2 regions of the Comamonas sp. SY3 genome follow, and region 1 is predicted to be linked to the other one. Evidence: predicted binding sites of a transcription regulator. Region 1 holds the regulator's gene; the other holds the start of a gene.

Region 1 (8,978 bases):
GGGCCCATGGCCTCAGCGCAGGAGCAGGCAGGCCCGGTGGAACCGGTGCCTGCTTTTTTTTACCCAAGATGCCTGAGGTGAGCGTTTGCACCGGTAACAGTGATTGCGGACTACGAACCGGGTATTAACACGGGTGCCAAAATGCGCTGTAATTTCTCATAATTACAGGCACGCACTGCAGATGGGACCGCTGGCCCGTGCAGAACGATGGCCTTAATAAAGGAGCAAGCGGATGGCAGTTGCCGGACAGCCTTTGCACGACACGGTGGCGATCCAGGTACGGGATCTGATCTTTGCCGGCACGTTGGCGGCGGGCGAACTGCTGGACGAAAAGGCGCTGTGCGACCAACTCTGCGTGTCGCGCACGCCGTTGCGTGAAGCCCTGAAGTTGCTGGTCTCCGAAGGCCTGCTGCGCCATGAGCCCCGGCGCGGCTGCTTCGTCGAGACCGTGACCGAGCGTGACCTGGACGATATCTTTCCGGTCATCGCCTTGCTGGAGGGGCGTGCCGCCTACGAGGCCACCAAAAAACTCAGCAGCGCCGACCGTGCGGTGCTCGATGTGATGCACGAGCAGCTGGTCGATTACGCCGAGGCGGGCGACATTGCCGCCTACTACCGCATGAACCACCAGATCCACGAGGCCTTCATTACCTTGGCCGACAACCGCTGGCTGGCCCAGGCGATTGCCGATCTGCGTCGCATTCTGCGCCTGGCGCGGCTGCACCAGTTGCGCGCGCCGGGCCGCCTGCAGGCCAGCTTGCAGGAGCACCTGGATATCTACGCCGTGATGCTGACCGGCGACGCCGATGCCGCCGAGCAGACCATGCGCAACCATTTGCTGCAGCAGCGCAAGGCGCTGCTGCGCACCACTCCACTATCACCGTCGAGGATTGCTTTATGACCACCGCTACTGAAACTTCGCCCGCTGCCGGGGTGGACAGCGCTGCCAACAGCTGGCTGCAAAAAAGTGCGGCCTGGCTGCGCTCGGTCGGCATTCCTACCGAGCTGGGCAGCAGCAGCGCTGCCGATGGCGAGCGTGACACGACCGAGCGCCTGAAGGCGACCCTGCGCCGCGGCAATGAAGCGCTGTCGCCGCGCGAGTTGCGCCGCCTGCTGGCCGACCTGCAGGCGGTGGCGGCCAGTGAAGTGAGCGATGCCGAAGGCGGGCGCCTGGCCGAGCCGGTGATGCAGTGGTATGCCGCTGCCCAGCCCGAGCAGCGCCTGGACTGTTGGCGCCTGCTGTGCGAGCAGTTTGTGCCCGACGTGGCCAAGATCGGCCAGGCCCGCCAGCGCTATGAAGACGCCATCGGCACTGCAAGCATGGCCGCTGCCGAGCGCCAGTTGCGCAAGGCCTTGCAGACGCCGCGCATGCGGCTGTTCCAGCGTTTTGCGGTGCCGGCGCAGGGCATGCGCTTTTTGCTGGATCTGCGTGCGCAGATGCTGCCGCAGATCAAAAGCCATGAATGGCTGGTCGCGGTCGATGCCGATCTGGAGTACCTGTTCTCCACCTGGTTCGATATCGCCTTCCTGGAGCTGCGCAGCCTCAGCTGGGATTCGCCCGCATCCCTGCTGGAAAAACTCATCAAGTACGAGGCGGTGCATGACATCCGCAGCTGGACCGACCTGAAAAACCGCCTCGACAGCGACCGCCGCTGCTACGGCTTCTTCCACCCGCGCCTGCCCAATGAGCCGCTGATCTTTGTCGAGGTGGCGCTGGTCGACAAGATGTCGGACAGCATTGCGCCGCTGCTGGACGAGGCCGCTGCCGCAGCCGACGTGAACAAGGCCAGTACGGCCATCTTCTACTCGATCAGCAACACCCAGACCGGCTTGCGCGGCGTGAGCTTTGGGGATTCGCTGATCAAGACCGTGGTGGAGCAGCTGCTGCAGGAGTTTCCGAAGCTGCGCCAGTTTGCCACGCTGTCGCCGATCCCTGGCTTTCGCAGCTGGCTGGGCAAGAACGCAGCCGATGTCTGGGAGAGCGCCGACAAGCGCCTGCGCGCCGAGCTGGGCAAGGCGCTGGACAAGGCCGACCCCACGGCGGACGACTGGATCGCAGCGCTGGAGCAACCCGGTCAATGGCAACCGGGCGACCCGGCTGCCAAGCTGCTGATGCATGCCGCTGCCCGCTACCTGGGCAAGAGCCTGGTCAAGGACAAGCCGGTGGATCCGGTCGCCCGCTTCCACCTGGGCAACGGCTCGCGGGTCGAGCGCCTGAACTGGGCGGGGGACACCTCGACCAAGGGCATCAAGCAGTCCTACGGCCTGATGGTGAACTACCTGTACGACCTCAAGCGCCTGGACAAGCACCGCAACCTGCTGGCACAGGGCAAGATTCCGGTGTCTTCGGGCATCGAGGCGCTGGCCAAGGTCTGAACCTGTTTTGATGGATGGCAGGCCAGCATGGCGCCCCCGGGTGCCGCGCTGCCCTGGAGAGAACTGCAGGCCCCCCATAAGGGCCGCAGCCTGGGTGGTGGGCAGGCTTTGCTGACCATTCAGGGACTGCGCGTTGCTGTCGGCGCGCGCAGGCGGGTGTGCGTGGATCTTAAAAAACAAACGTTAGGAGACAAGATGACCAAGAGCAAAACACCTTTCCCGTCCAGAAGACGAACCTTGCTGGGCCTGGCTGCCGGCATGGCGGGCACGGCGCTGCCCGCCTGGAGCTGGGCCAGTGCAGCTGCGGCACGCGACTGGCCGGTCAAGCCGGTAACCTGGGTCGTGCCATTTCCTGCAGGGGGCGGCACCGATGCCTTCGCGCGGCCGCTGTCCTCGCAATTCTCGAAGTTGTCGGGCAAGACCCTGGTGATCGACAACAAAGGCGGCGCCGGCGGCACCCTGGGGGCCAGCTTTGCGGCGCGCCAGCCCGCCGATGGCTACCACTTCTTCATGGGCGGCACCCACCATGTGATTGCGCCCTCGGTCTATCCCAAGCTCGACTACGACATCCAGAAGGACCTGGTGCCGCTGGCCTTGCTGGCCACGGTGCCGCAGGTGCTGGTCGTCAACCCCAAGCGGGTGACGGCGGCCAATATGCAGCAGCTGCTGGCCCAGCTCAAGGCCAACCCCGGCAAGATGAGCTTTGCCTCGGCCGGCGCCGGCACCAGCCACCACCTGGCCGGCGAGCTGTTCAAGATCCAGAGCCAGACCGACATCCTGCATGTGCCCTACAAGGGCGCCGGCCCGGCGCTGCAGGACCTGATTGCCGGCAATGTGGACATGCTGTTCGATGGACTGGGCTCGTCCGCCGCGCATATTGCTGCCGGGCGCATCAAGTGCCTGATGGTCTCGGGCAGCCAGCGCAACCCCTCGTTGCCCGATGTGCCCTGCGCCGCGGAGGTGGGCTTGCCCGATTACAACGTGACCACCTGGTACGGCCTCTGGGCCATCAAGGGCACGTCGCCCGAGCTGCAGGCGCGCATGTTCGAAGAGGTCAAGCGCATGGGCACCTCGGAAGAGATCAAGGCCATCTGGGCCAAGAACGGCGCGGAATATGGCAGCATGACGCAGCCGCAGTTTGCGGCCTTTGTGGCCGATGAGGTCAAGCGCTGGGCCGAGGTGGTCAAGGTCTCGGGCGCGAAGATTGAATGACAGCAGGAGCGATGTGATGGCGGGGCAGGTTCGTGTGGAATCGTGGACGGCGGGCGAGGACGCAGCCGGCGCACAGGCGGTGCGCGTGGTGCTGGCCCATCCGGGCAAGCGCAATGCGATGTCGCGGGCGATGTGGCGGCAGCTGCGCCGCGTGTTCGAGGAATTGCAGCTCCGGCCAGGCCTGCGCTGCATCGTGCTCCAGGGCGAGGGCGAGGCCTTTTGCGCTGGCGGCGATATCTCGGAATACGCGGACTTTCGCTTTCACCCCGAGAGCCTGGCCGCCTTTCATGAAGGCGAGGTATGGCCTGCACTGCGTGCCATGCTGCAATGCGATGTGCCCCTGGTCGCCGCCATTGAAGGGGCCTGCATGGGCGCGGGCGTGGAGCTGGCCAGCTGCTGCGACAGCCGCCTGGCGGCAGACACGGCCCAGTTTGGCGCGCCGATTGCCAAGCTCGGCTTTCCGATGGCGCCCAGGGAGGCGGCGCTGGTGCTGAGCCAGGTGGGGCCTGCGAAGACGCGGCAGATGCTGCTGGAGGCGGCGGTCTTTGGTGCCGACCAGATGCAGGCCTCGGGCTTTTTGAGCCAGGTCCTCCCGGCCGCCCAGCTGCAGGCCGAGCTGGCGCGCACGGTTTCCCGCATCTGTGGCCTGGCCCCCCAGGCCGCCCGCATGACCAAGCAACTGCTGCGTGCGCTGGCCGACGGCGATGCCCAGGCGCGGGTGCTGCAGCAGCCCTATGCCTATGCCGATTCTGCAGAGCACCGCGAAGGCATTGCCGCCTTTGTAGCCAAGAGAAGTCCCCAGTTTTGACGCTGCCTGCGCGGGCCAGCGGCCCGGCTGCAGGCGCCAAGGAAACCACCAACCACGTAGACCAACATGACCAACGACAACCTGTTCTGCGCGCTGCGCGCAGCCTTTCCTGACGACCTCGATGCCATCGCGGTGGAGACCACCTCGGCCAGCGGCGCGCCGCTGCACTACAGCTGGCGTGACCTCGATCGCATGAGTGCGCGCATCGCCAACCTGCTCGATTCGCTGAACATTCCTTCCGGCAGCCGGGTCGCGGTGCAGGTGGAAAAATCGGTCGAGGCGATGGCGCTGTACCTGGCCACCTTGCGCGCAGGCCATGTCTTTCTGCCGCTGAACACCGCCTACCAAAGTGCCGAGATCGAGTACTTCATCACCAATGCGGAACCGGCAGTCGTGGTCTGCTCGCCCGCCAACTTTGGCTGGGTGTCCAAGATCGCCTTCCAGTGCGGCACGCAAAGCGTGTTCACCTTGGGTGATGACCGCAGCGGTACCTTGCTGGAGCGCGCGGTGCACTGCGCCGATACCCACACGCCCGCGCAGAAATCCGCCGGCGACATGGCCGCCATCCTCTACACCAGCGGCACCACGGGCCGCAGCAAGGGCGCGATGCTGAGCCACGGCAACCTGCTGAGCAATGCGGTGATGCTCAAGGACTACTGGGGCTGGAAGAAGGGCGATGTGCTGATCCATGCGCTGCCGATTTTCCATGTGCACGGCCTGTTTGTCGCGATCCATGCGGCGCTGCTCAACGGCAGCAAGATGATCTGGTTTGCCAAGTTCGAGCCCAAGGCGGTGATTGCCGCGATGGCACGGGCAACGGTCTTCATGGGCGTGCCGACCCTGTATGTTCGCCTGCTGGCCGAGCCCGGCCTGACCAAGGAGGCCACCCGGCATATGCGCCTGTTCATCTCGGGGTCGGCGCCGTTGCTGATCGAGACCTTCCGCGAATGGCAGACCCGCACCGGCCACACCATCCTGGAGCGTTATGGCATGAGCGAGACCATCATGCTGGTCTCCAACCCCTACCAGGCCGATGCCCGCCATGGCGGCCAGGATGAGCGCCGGGGCGGCACGGTGGGCTTTGCGCTGCCGGGTGTGGGCGTGCGGGTGCAGGGCGATGATGGCCAGGCACTGGGCGCCGACGAGATCGGCCATATCCAGGTACAAGGCCCCAATGTGTTCAGCGGTTACTGGCGCATGCCCGAGAAGACCGCCCAGGAGTTCACCGCTGACGGCTGGTTCAAGACCGGCGATGTCGGCAAGATCGATGCGCGTGGCTATGTGACCATTGTGGGCCGCAGCAAGGATTTGATCATCTCCGGCGGCTACAACGTCTACCCGGCCGAGATCGAAGGCTTCATCAACGAGCTGCCGGGCGTTGCCGAAAGCGCGCTGGTTGGCGTGCCCCACCCCGATTTTGGCGAGGTCGGTGTGGCGGTGGTCATAGCCAAGGCAGGCCAGCAACTGGACGCCGAAGCCATCATTGCGACCCTCAAGAAGCAGCTGGCCAACTTCAAGATTCCCAAGCGCTGCTTTGTCGTGGCCGAGCTGCCCCGCAACACCATGGGCAAGGTGCAGAAGAACCTGTTGCGCGACCAGTACCAGGGCCTGTTCAAGGGCTAATGCCCTGCAGAGGCGGTTTGGAGCCGCCATGACAAAACCCTCGCTTGTTGCAGCGCATCCGCTGCCGCAAGCGAGGGTTTTTTATCGGGGTTGAAGTTATGCGGCGGTCAGCGCAGCACCAGCACCGGTATCGTCGCATGGGTCAGCACATGCTGGGTTTCGCTGCCCAGCAGCAAACGCTTCAGGCCACGGTAGCCGTGCGAGGCCATCACAATCAGATCGCAGTTTTCCTTCTTGGCCGTCTCCAGCAAGGCTTCGGCAATCAGGTCGGACTTGATCACCAAGGTCTTGATCGGCACGCCCGTTGCGGCCCCTTCGGCCACGACCTTGTCCACCACGCTCTGCGCAGCGCGCTGCCAGCCTTCTTCGATGCGTGCGATGTCATCGGGGTTCTGCATCGTGCTGCCTTCAAAGTAGCTGCGCGGGTAGTTCGGCGAGATATTGACGGCGGTGACGGTGGCATGGCTCAGCTTGGCCAGCGCCAGCGCATGGCGGACCGCTTTCTCGGACAGCTCAGAGCCATCGGTGGCAAGCAGGATATGTTGGTACATGACAGGCTCCTTTCGGGTCAGACTCTGGACAGGGCCACAGGCTGCTGCCTTGCCCTGGTTTCATCTCCAAGCATCGCCGCTTATCGCGCGGAACGATGTCGGATCAGGCCGCGTTCGTGTCTCGGGCCTGCACTTTTCAGGCCGAGCAGGCCTGGGTGTTGATCAGACCCTGGAGCTTGTCGGTGTCGAGAATGCGCACATGGCGCTGCTTGACCTCGATGATGTTCTCCTCGGCAAACTTGGAGAAGGTGCGGCTCACCGTTTCGAGTTTCAGGCCCAGGTAGCTGCCGATTTCCTCGCGGGTCATGCGCAGGATCAGTTCATGCTGCGAAAAGCCCCGGGCGTGCAGCCGCTGCACCAGGTTCAGCAGGAAGGCGGCCAGACGCTCTTCGGCACGCATGCTGCCCAGCAGCAGCATCACGCCGTGCTCGCGCACGATCTCGCGGCTCATGACCTTGTGCACATGGTGCTGCAAGGCGGTCACTTCGCGCGACAGGTCCTCGAGTGTCGAGTAGGGCATCACGCAGACCTCGGCATCTTCCAGCGCAATCGCGTCGCAGGAGTGGCGGTCGTTGACGATGCCGTCCAGGCCGATGATCTCGCCCGCCATCTGAAAACCGGTGACCTGGTCACGCCCGTCTTCTGTGGCGATGCTGGTCTTGAAGAAGCCGGTGCGAATCGCATACAGCGAGGTGAACGTCTCGCCATTGCGGAACAGCGCACTGCCTCGCTTGATCTTGCGACGGGTGGCAACGATCTCGTCGATACGCTCCATTTGTTCGGCCGACAGACCCACGGGCATGCACAGCTCGCGCAGATTGCAGTTGGAGCACGCCACTTTGATGGAGTTGGATGTCATGTATCAATACCCGTGAACAAATATTCGTGTAGGAACGGCGTTCCATGTATGCGCCTATTGTGCGTGCAGGCGCCAAATGGGTTCTTGATGTATATCAAGGACGGGTGGCAAGCCTTGGGGCACATTGGGGGTCCGCAAGGATAAAGCCCATGATTTCCCTGACCCCCGAACTGCTGCGCCGTTTTGACGTCCCCGGCCCCCGTTACACGTCGTATCCTACCGCAGACCGATTTGTTGAAGCCTTTGCTGCGAATGAGTACAAGCAGGCGCTGGTGCAGCGCGGCCACGGCCTGGCTGGGAGATTGGCGCCGCTGTCGTTGTATGTGCATGTGCCGTTCTGTGCCTCGCTGTGCTACTACTGCGCCTGCAACAAGATCATCACCAAGCATGCCGAGCGGGCCGACGAATACCTGGACTACCTGGAGCGCGAGCTGGATCTGCAGCTCGCCCACCTCAGCACCCGGTCCACCATCAGCCAGCTGCACCTGGGCGGGGGCTCGCCGACCTTCCTGAGCGATGCGGGTCTCAGCCGCCTGATGGATATGGTCAAGCAGCGCTTCCATCTGCAGCCGGGCGGCGAGTACTCGATCGAGATCGACCCGCGCACCGTGAGCCGCGAGCGCCTGCTGCACCTCTACCAACTGGGCTTTAACCGCCTGAGCTTTGGCGTGCAGGATTTCGACCCGCTGGTGCAAAAGGCCGTGCACCGCGAGCAGCCCGCCGACCAGGTGTTTGCGCTGGTCGAGCAGGCGCGCGCAATCGGCTTTGAATCCATCAATATTGATCTGATCTATGGTTTGCCGTTGCAAAGCCCGGCCAGCTTCGCCCGCACGATGGAGCAGGTCAATGCGCTGCGGCCTGACCGCATTGCGCTCTACGCCTATGCGCATCTGCCCGAGCGCTTCAAGCCCCAGCGCCGCATCCTGGTGCAGGACTTGCCCAGCCCGGCGGACAAGCTGGCCATGCTGGCCCAAGCGCTGGCCGCGCTGGAGGGTGCCGGCTATGTCTATGTGGGCATGGACCATTTCGCGCTGCCCGAGGATGCGTTGGCGGTGGCCAAGCGCCAGGGCCGCCTGCACCGCAATTTTCAGGGCTATAGCACGCAGCCCGATTGCGATCTGCTGGCACTGGGCGTCTCGGCCATCGGCCGCATCGGCGCCACCTACAGCCAGAATGCCAAGACGCTGGAGGAGTATTACGACCTGATCGACCAGGGCCAGATCCCCGTGGTGCGCGGGCTGGCGCTGACGCGCGATGACCTGCTGCGCCGCGCGGTGATCATGGGTCTGATGTGCCAGGGCAGCCTGGCGATCGAATCGCTGGAGCAGGCCTGGCTGATCGACTTTGCGCAGTACTTTGCCGCCGAGCTGGCCCAGCTGCGCGAGCTGCAGGCGCAGGGCCTGGTGGACGTGCGAGACGATGTGATCAACGTGACCGAGCTGGGCTGGTACTTTGTGCGCGGCGTGGCCATGGTGTTCGACAAGAACCTGCAGGCCGACCGCAACCGCGCGCGCTTCTCGCGCATCATCTAGCCTGCTGTGGCCCGTCT
Region 2 (8,978 bases), on a different contig from region 1:
AGCGGGCTGCAGCAGCAAACCGGCCGCCGCCCAAAACATTCATAAAATCATAGACCAGAACAAAAAGCGCTGCATCCAGCAGCCCTAAGGGCTTGGGAAAGCCGTTTTGCCCCTAATATTGCAATTATGTCGAAGACGAACAACACCAACAGCCGCATAGCCGATAACAAGAAGGCTGCATTCAACTATTTCTTTGAGGAACGTTTCGAAGCGGGCATGGTGCTGCATGGCTGGGAAGTCAAGGCACTGCGCGAGGGCAAGGCCCAGCTGACCGATGGCTACGTGCTCGTCAAGAACGGCGAGCTCTTTCTGATGGGCTGCCAGATCAACCCGCTCAAGACCGCCTCGACCCATGTGAGCCCGGATGCCGCGCGCATCAAGAAGCTCTTGATGAAAAAGGACGAGATCAAGCGCCTGATCGGCAAGGTCGAGCAAAAGGGCTACACCTTGGTCCCCATCAACCTGCACTGGAAGAACGGCCTGGCCAAATGCGATATTGCACTGGCCAAGGGCAAGGCCGAGCACGACAAGCGCGACGTGATCAAGGACCGCGAAGGCAAGCGCGAGGTCGAGCGCGCGATGAAGGTGCACAACCGCTGATCGGCGACAACTTCCGCGTAACTGCCATGGGGCCACCATCACGAGTGGCCCTGTTTTTTGCTCTCTATCTCTTGTAGCGAGGTCCGCATGGGAACTTGGTCACACGGCAATTTTGACAACGACGCAGCACTGGACTGGCTCGGCGGCACCACCAGCCAGCTGATTGCAGAGATCCGGGAAGCGATGGCATCGCCGGACAGCATGCAGGCCGATGAATGGGATGGCGATATCGTTCCCTGCCGCATCGAGCTGCTGTGCGTGATGGCAGAAAACGGCATGGCGCCGCGCTGGCCTGATCTGCAGGAGCTGCAGCAGTGGAAGCTTATCTATTTGCGCGAGTGGGACGGCAGCATCGACGAGCTAGACCCGGATGAGGACTACCGCCAAAACCGCCGCGACACCCTGGCCGCCACCTTTGACCGCATGCTGAAACTGGCTGCCGCCAGCGCTGAAGCCGGGCGCTGAGGGCTGCGATATAGCGCGCCCGTCTGACACGGCACTACATCAGCGCGCACTATATTGGTCGGCACCATCAACCAACCTGGATGCTGTCTATGTTCTCCAAGCTCGCAGTACTGGCCATTCCGCTGTCGGCCGTCCTTTTGACCGCCTGTGGCTCGATGCACCACAAGGACCACAAGGAAGCCGCCACCAGCACCCCGGTGCGTTCCGCCGATGGCGTGCTCGTCGGCCCCGATGGCCGCACGCTCTACACCTTCACCAAGGACACTGCTGGCAGCGGTGCATCCACCTGCTACCAGCAGTGCGCCACCAACTGGCCGCCACTGGGCGTGGCCCCAGGCGCCAAGCCGATTGGTGATTTCAGCATCATCACCCGCACGGACAACACCCAGCAGTGGGCCTACAAGGGCTGGCCGCTGTACTACTTCGCCAAGGACAGCCAGGCGGGCGACAAGCGTGGCGACGGCATGGGCGGCGGTGTGTGGAAGCTCGCCACGCCTTGATCGGCCAGCGGCCCTGACCGTCAGCGCATACAACAAGAGGTGGCCCTGCGGCCACCTCTTTGCATGGGGGCATGCCGCCCCGCACGCCAATTATTTGGATTTATCGCGCAGATTGCTGCTGTAGCGCTCCAGCCAGGCGGACAGCTTGCCGAAAGCCTGGCCGCCCTTGCCCAGCAGCTGCGCCAGCTCCGATTCAGCACGCTCGCGCAGGGTCTCGTCGTTGTCGGGTAACGGCGGCAGAATGTGGGCGAAATAGGTCTTGCCCAGCACGCGGTGCAGCAAACGTTCACCGACAAAGGGCTGGTTGCCATTCAGCGCCCGCGCACCCTTGATGATGTTGCGGATGTCGTACTGCGTGGGGCTGATGTCGGGCACCTGCTTGGGCAGGCCCAGCAGGGTGTAGACGCCGATGCGCGCCGTGCGCACCGAGCTCTCCATCGTGAAGATGACATCATTGCTGGTCTCGACAAACTGGCCCAGCAAGGCCAGGTTGGTGCAGCCCTCGGGCACCACATGGGGCCGGTCGCCGGCGGCGCGCGGCATGAACTGCGCGGTGATGTAGGGCATCAATGCCAGGCGCACCTTGGTATTGGCCGCCACCGCATCGATCTGGTCGGCAATACCGAGGTGGTAGCACAGCTCGGTCAGAATCTCGCGGCCCGTGCATTCAGGCATGGTCTTGGGCACATGGTTGCCCTTCTTGTCCATCAGCAGTGCGTAGACCCACAGCACCAGCACGTCGCCGGGCTGGTCGGGGAAATGCGGCTGGCGGTTGCAGGTAAAGCTCATCACCCAGTTCGAATCGGTGAAGGTGATGACGCCGCCGGTCACCGTCTTGCCCGAGTAGGGATCGTTGACCGACAGTTCCTTGAGCTTGTCGATCAATGGCGAGGGTTTGCAGGTCAACGTGGCCGACTCCCACATCGAGCCCTTCACATCGCCATAGAACTTTTCGGGCCGGCCAAACACCGGCGACTTGGCTGCCAGGCGCTTCCACAAGGTCCAGTCGCTGTCATCGCCCGGCTCCTCATTGCCTCGCGCCAGCACCGGCACCGTATCCAGATCACCATATGCCGTGCCCTCGGTCATCGAGCCGGTCAGCGCAAACACGACATCGTGGGGACCGACGTCAATCTGTACCTCCTGGCCCGCCGATCGGCAGCGGATCGCGGTGACCGTGCGGCTGCCCGCTTCTTCGCGCATGTCCAGGTCATAGGCGCGGGTGTTGAACTGCACCTTCACGCCCTTGTCCTTGAGCATGCGCGTCAGCGGTACGACGAAGCTGTCGTACTGGTTGTACTTGGGGAACACCAGCGCCGACATGTCGGTCAGCCCATCGATGGCATCGAGAAAGCGGTGCATGTAGAGCTTCATCTCCAGCAGGCTTTGCCAGTTCTCGAACGCGAACATCGAACGCCACAGGTACCAGAAATTGGTCTCCAGAAAGCTCTTGCTGAAATAGGATTCGATGCTGATGTCGTCCAGCTCCTCCTTGCGCTTGAGCAGCAGCTTGACGATCTCCCACTGGTGCGCCTTGGTCAGGCCCAGGGTGGAGAAATCGCGGATCTTGCCTTGCTGGTGCATCAGCCGGGCCTTGGACCAGTTGGGGTCGTTGTCATTGACGTAGCGGTACTCGTCGAGCACGCTGTAGCCCTCGGGCAGCTCCAGCGCCGGCACGTCCTGGAACAGGTCCCAGAAGTTGTCGTAGTTCCAGTTCATCTCGCGGCCACCGCGCACGATATAGCCCTGCTCGGCATTGCCCGCACCATCGAGCGAGCCACCCGCCACATCCAGGGTATCCAGAATGGTGATGTCTTCGCCAGCCATGCCGCCGTCACGGATCAGGTAGAAAGCTGCGGCCAGGCCGGCGATGCCGCTGCCGATGATCCAGGCCTTGCGCCCCGCAACCGGCGCCCCCAGCACCGGCCGGTTGCGCATATAGGCGCCCGTCATATCGGGTGGCGGCAGGCTGTCTTGGGGGCCCTTGCGCCAAAAGCCTTCACCAATGTTCGCCTCAACGCGCAGCGAGGAGGTCCGGGAGTCTGCATGCTTCATGCTGTTGCCTTTCATGGATAGCTTGACGATCAGACGTCAAGGTATAGCACACCGGCTCCCACCCGCTATTGATGAGCGGCAAGCGCCTACGCATCCACGTAGCCGCTTGCGCTGTCCTGTCGCTCAGTTCAGCGCCAGCAGCGGGTGCGCCTCCACAGGCCAGGGGCTGGCAAACATCTGCGCCACTTCCTGCAGGTTCACGTCTTCGATGCGGGCGGGGCTCCACTGGGGGGCGTGGTCCTTGTCCACCGCCAGTGCGCGGATGCCTTCGAGCGTCTCGCTCTTGCGGTCGGGCCGCAGATAGAAGCAGTGGCGCACCATGTCGCGCTCCATGCGCAGGTCGTCAGCCAGGCGCATGCCGCGAGCGCGGCGGATCTGCTCGAGCACGACAAACAGCATCAGCGGTGAGCGCTTGCGCAAGGTCTCGGCGGTGGCGCGGGCAAAGTCGCTGTTGCCGGCCTCCAGCGCGGCGATGATGGCCGGCACATCGGCCAGGCCAAAGTACTGGTTGATCTCTGCATCGGGATTAGCTGCACGCTCTGGTGCAGGTGCCAGGCCGGCTTTGACAAAGGCCTGCACCGCGTCGCCGTTGGCAAAGCTGCCGCTGGCCAGCCCGTCCCACAGCGCCTGCTGCTGCGCGCTGGGCAGGTAGCCATCGGCCAGCCGGTAGGCCAGTGCATCGGCCGCGCCGATCATCTGGCCGGTCAGGCCCAGGTACTCGCCCACATGGCCGGGGCAGCGGGACAGGAAGTAGCCGCCGCCCACATCGGGGAACAGGCCAATGGCCGTCTCGGGCATCGCCATCTTCGTGCGCTCGGTGACGATGCGCAGGCTGCCGCCCTGGCTGATGCCCATGCCGCCACCCATCACGATGCCATCCATGAAGGCGATATAGGGCTTGCCGAAATGATGGATCAGGTGGTTGAGCGCATACTCCTCGGTGAAGAAATCCTCCAGCTCGGGGTTGCCTGCCATGCCGGCGGCATGCAGAAAGCGGATATCGCCACCAGCGCAGAAGGCACCAAACGCGCCCTCCTTGTTGCTGCCCCGGATGGCGACGGCCAGCACCTTGTCGTCCTGCTGCCAGCGCAGCAGCACATCACGCAGCTCGCGCACCATCGCCAGCGACAGCGCATTCAGCGCCTTGGGCCGGTTGAGCGTGATAAAGCCCAGCTGACCACGCACTTCGCTTTGCACATCTTCGGTGTAGACCGACATAAGACTTGACTCCTTGTTCTTCTGAAAACAACCGCCACCATAGCCGAAAAACGGCGCTGGCTGCGGTCAATCAGGTGCCAAATCAGGCTACCGGCGCGCTGCTGTCCGTGATCTGGCGGATCACATCGAGCGCCATGCCATCGGCAGCCAACAGCGCTTGGCCCGCCTGCAGCTGCCAATAGCTTTCGCTGCCGGCCGTCTGGCGCCACAGGTGCAGGCGGCGGGTGTAGAGCTGCAGGTCAAACTCGGTGGTAAAGCCGATGGCGCCGTGGACCGAGTGTGCGAGCGAGGCCACCTCGACAGCCGCCTCGCTGCTGCGCGCCTTGCCCACCGCCACCTTGAGCGGGTCTGCCACCACGCCATCGGCCTCGCAGGCGATCTGTGCGGCCATGCGCGCGGCGCTCACATGCTCGGCCATCACCGCCAGCTCATGCTGGATCGCCTGGAACTTGCCAATCGGGCGGCCGAACTGCTGGCGTTCGTTGGCAAAGTTCAGGCTGCTCTCCAACACCGTCAGCAGGCTGCCCGCCAGCAAGGCCGAGACCAGCCCCGCCTGCGCGACCAGCAAGGAGGCGAAGGCCGGCACGCGCGGGGCAGAGGCCAGTGCTGCTTCGGGCCAGAGCAGATCCGCATCCAGCACAAAAATGCTGGCACTGGCCTGCGCCGCAGCCACCGGCAGCAGCAGCAGATCGGCGCCCTGCTGGCCCAGCACCCATTGCGCCACGCGGGCGCCGCGCACACCGGTGGCCCGCACGCCACCGGCGGCCACTGCCAGCTGCGGCGCCAATGCAATGGCGCCCTGCGGCAATGGCACACCGGCGGTTGCCAGCCAGGCCCGCGCCAGCATGGTGTCTGCCAGCGGCAGCGGCATCGCATGCTGGCCCAGCACATCCCATACGCCAAAGGCATCGCGCAAGGCCAGGCCTGCACCGCCAGCGGCCTCGGGCAGCAGCAGGTCGGCAAAGCCGGTATCTTCAATCTGCTGCCACAGGGCCGCAGCAGCCGGTGATGCCCCAGCACTTGCTGCCGCTTCGCTCTCGATGGCGCGCACCACGGCGGGCGTGCATTGGCCGCTCAGCAGATCGCGCAAGGCCTCGTTAATCAAATGGTCCATGTTTTTCTCCTTGCGCTCAACGCAGGCCCAGGCCGCGCGCGATCATGCCGCGCAAAATGCTGCGGGTGCCGCCGCGCAGCGTGTAGCAGGGCGAGACGAGTGTGAGGTAGTTCAGGGTCAGCAGCAGTTCATGCGGCACGGCCTCGCCATCCAGCGCCATCAGGTCATCGGCAATCGCGGCCGGAATGTACTGCTCCAGCACGGTGCCCTGGTCCTTGACCAGCGCGGCCTCGACGATGGGGCTCTGGCCCTGCACCAGCTTCTCTTGCACCGCCACCGACAGCGCGCGCAGCGGTGCCAGGCGCGTCAGGATCTGGCCGGCCAGCTTCAGCGATTCGGCGCGTGGCGCCGCCTGACTGCGCAAAAAGGCCAGCCACTGGTCCAACAGCACCACCGACGAGAACAGGCGCTCCGGGCCGCTGCGCTCATAGGCCAGCTCGGCGGTGACCTGCTCCCAGCCCTGCCCTTCGGCGCCCACCAGTGCATCGGGAGCGAGCTGCACGTTGTCAAAGAAGACCTCGCAGAAATGGCTATCACCTGACATGTCCTCAATGGGCCGCACGGTGACGCCCGGCAGGCTCAGGTCCACGATCAACTGCGACAGACCTTTGTGGCGGTCAGCCGCCTCGCCCGAGGTGCGCACCAGCGCAATCATGTACTGGCAGTGCTGGGCGTTCGTCGTCCAGATCTTCTGGCCGTTCAATAGCCAGCCCCCCTCATGGGGCACGGCGCGGGTGCGCACGCTGGCCAGGTCGGAGCCGGCATTGGGCTCGCTCATGCCGATGCAGAAAAAACTCTCGCCCCGCGCCACCGGCGGTACATAGCGCTGCTTTTGCGCCTCGGTGCCGTATTTCAGAATGAGCGGCGCGCTCTGGCGCTCGGCAATCCAGTGCGAACCGACCGGGGCGCCGAAATTCAGCAGCTCCTCGACCACCACATAGCGCGCAAACGCGCCCTGCGCGTGGCCGCCATAGGCCTTGGGAAAGGTCATGCCCAGCCAGCCCTTCTCGCCCAGCTTGCGGCTGAAGGCGGGGTCATAACCGCTCCATGACTTGGCGCGGATATGGGCGGGCATGTCTTTGACCGCCTCTTGCAAAAAGGCACGCACCTCGGCGCGCAGCGCCTCACCCTCGGGCGGGATGCGCGTCAGCGCCAGTCCGTTGAGAATCGTCATCGTCTTCGCTTTCGTTCAATCCAGGGACACGCCCGTGCTCTTGACCACGCCGGCCCAGCGCTTGATCTCGCTCTGGATGTAGTCGCCATAGGCCTGCGGGGTAGAGCCCAGCGGCTCGGTGCCCTGCACGCGCAGCTTCTCCAGCACGCCCGGGTCCTTCAATGCCTTCAGCAGTTCGGCGTTCAGGCGCTGCACCACCGCATCGGGCGTCTTGGCAGGCACCATCACACCCTGCCAGGCACCGGCCTCAAAGCCGGTCATGCCGCTTTCGGCCAACGTGGGGGCGTTGGGGAAATTCGGAATGCGCTGGGCCGTGCTCACCGCCAGCAGCCTGAGCTTGCCGTCCTTGATGAAGGGCGCCACCGAATTGATGGTGTCGGTCATGAACTCGATCTGGCCCGCGACCAGGTCCACATCGGCCGGCGCACTGCCCTTGTAGGGCACATGGCTGGCATCGATGCCATAGTGCTGCACCACCTGAAAGGCGGCCAGGTGGGTGACATTGCCATTGCCGGCCGAGCCGTAGGAGAGCTTGCCCTTGTTGTCCTGCGCGTACTTCACCAACTCCTGCACCGTGTGGGCGGGCACCTTGGGGTTGACCACCAGGCCCAGCGGCACCACGGCCGTCAACGCGACAGGGCGCAGGTCCCTGGCCACGTCGTAGCTGAGTTTTTTGTACAGCGATGGGCTGAGCGCAATCGACGAGGTGTTGTAGAGCACCGTATAGCCATCGGCGGCAGCCTTGGCCACCAGCGCATTGCCGATATTGCCGTTGGCGCCAGGCCGGTTGTCGACGATCACCGTCTGCCCCAGCTGCTGGCCCACCTGCTGTGCCAGCACCCGCGCCACCATGTCCGTAGGCCCGCCCGGCGGAAACGGCACGACCAAGGTGATCGGCTTGCTGGGCCAGGGATCCTGCGCCTGCGCAGCCCCGCCAACAGCCACCAGCGCCAACGCGAGCAGGGCCGAACGGCGTACAAAACCATATTGCATCTTTGTCTCCTGTATTGGTTCTCTCATCTGACGCAGGCCGTGGTGGCCACCTACCGCAATGCCGCGCTAGCGCCCGGCCAGCAGGCGCACGGCGGTGTAGACCATCACCTGCTCCTGGCGCTGGTTGTAGACCTCGATGCGCGAGGTCACCACCGCCCGGCCACCTTTGCTGGTGGGCTGGATACCGGTTACCTCCACCAGCGCCTCGATCGTGTCGCCCACCACCACCGGGCCCAGAATCTTCTGGTGCAACTCCAGCATGGCCAGGCCCGTACCCTGGATCATGCTTTGCAGGATGAAGCCTTCGATCAAGGTGTAGGTGAGCGCACCGGGTACCGGCCGGCCCCGGATCGCGCCGCCGTCGTAGCCGTCCTCGATAAAGATGGCTTCAAGCATGCCGGTGGTGTTGATGAAGTTGACCAGGTCGGTCTCCGTCACCGTGCGGCGAAAGGTGCGCAGCTGCTGGCCGACCTGCAGGTCCTGCCAGACAAAGCCCTGGCCCATGCGTGCGGTGCCGGCCAGCGTGGCGGCGCGGTTCTCGGTGGAAGAAATCCAGTTAGGGGCGGTCATGGCGTTTTTTCTTTCAGCGGTTCATCAGCCACGGGGGGCTGCAAGGCGGCAATGCGGGCATCGCCCCACCCGGCTTCGCGCAGCAGTTGCTGCGTGTGCTCACCCAGGCGCGGTGGCATGCCGATGGGCGCCTGCGCCCCATCGATGCGCACCGAGGAGCGCGGAAAACGCACCGTGCCCATGGCGGGATCGTGCTTTTCGACAAAAAAGCCGGTGGCCTGCAGGTGCGGGTCGCGCGGCAGGTCGTCCATGCGCGCGACGGGGGCGGCGGGGATCTCCAGCGCCTCGC

The links. Region 1 encodes FNR, which switches genes on or off when oxygen is low (the NO sensors DNR and NnrR bind a similar motif). Its sites were predicted from a motif close to TTGATNNNNATCAA; they were not measured.
Region 2: a site for FNR is predicted at 3,689-3,702, ahead of ACCQ08_RS14740 (oleate hydratase). Genes of this name have one in related genera too.

The regions. Positions count from the first base shown of each region.
Region 1 covers NZ_JBGTYN010000001.1:470,139-479,116, reverse strand. The annotation lists gene ACCQ08_RS02120 (GntR family transcriptional regulator) at 233-901, shown strand; gene ACCQ08_RS02115 (malonyl-CoA decarboxylase) at 898-2,376, shown strand; gene ACCQ08_RS02110 (Bug family tripartite tricarboxylate transporter substrate binding protein) at 2,572-3,588, shown strand; gene ACCQ08_RS02105 (enoyl-CoA hydratase/isomerase family protein) at 3,605-4,396, shown strand; gene ACCQ08_RS02100 (malonyl-CoA synthase) at 4,463-6,019, shown strand; gene ACCQ08_RS02095 (universal stress protein) at 6,127-6,570, opposite strand; gene fnr (fumarate/nitrate reduction transcriptional regulator Fnr) at 6,707-7,429, opposite strand; gene hemN (oxygen-independent coproporphyrinogen III oxidase) at 7,579-8,961, shown strand; gene ACCQ08_RS02080 (sulfite exporter TauE/SafE family protein) at 8,978-8,978, opposite strand, start outside.
Region 2 covers NZ_JBGTYN010000010.1:132,970-141,947, forward strand. The annotation lists gene smpB (SsrA-binding protein SmpB) at 127-600, shown strand; gene ACCQ08_RS14730 (DUF4259 domain-containing protein) at 688-1,065, shown strand; gene ACCQ08_RS14735 (ATP-binding protein) at 1,155-1,565, shown strand; gene ACCQ08_RS14740 (oleate hydratase) at 1,656-3,620, opposite strand; gene ACCQ08_RS14745 (enoyl-CoA hydratase/isomerase family protein) at 3,744-4,838, opposite strand; gene ACCQ08_RS14750 (acyl-CoA dehydrogenase family protein) at 4,921-5,952, opposite strand; gene ACCQ08_RS14755 (acyl-CoA dehydrogenase family protein) at 5,969-7,126, opposite strand; gene ACCQ08_RS14760 (tripartite tricarboxylate transporter substrate binding protein) at 7,142-8,119, opposite strand; gene ACCQ08_RS14765 (MaoC family dehydratase) at 8,186-8,623, opposite strand; gene ACCQ08_RS14770 (CaiB/BaiF CoA-transferase family protein) at 8,686-8,978, opposite strand, start outside.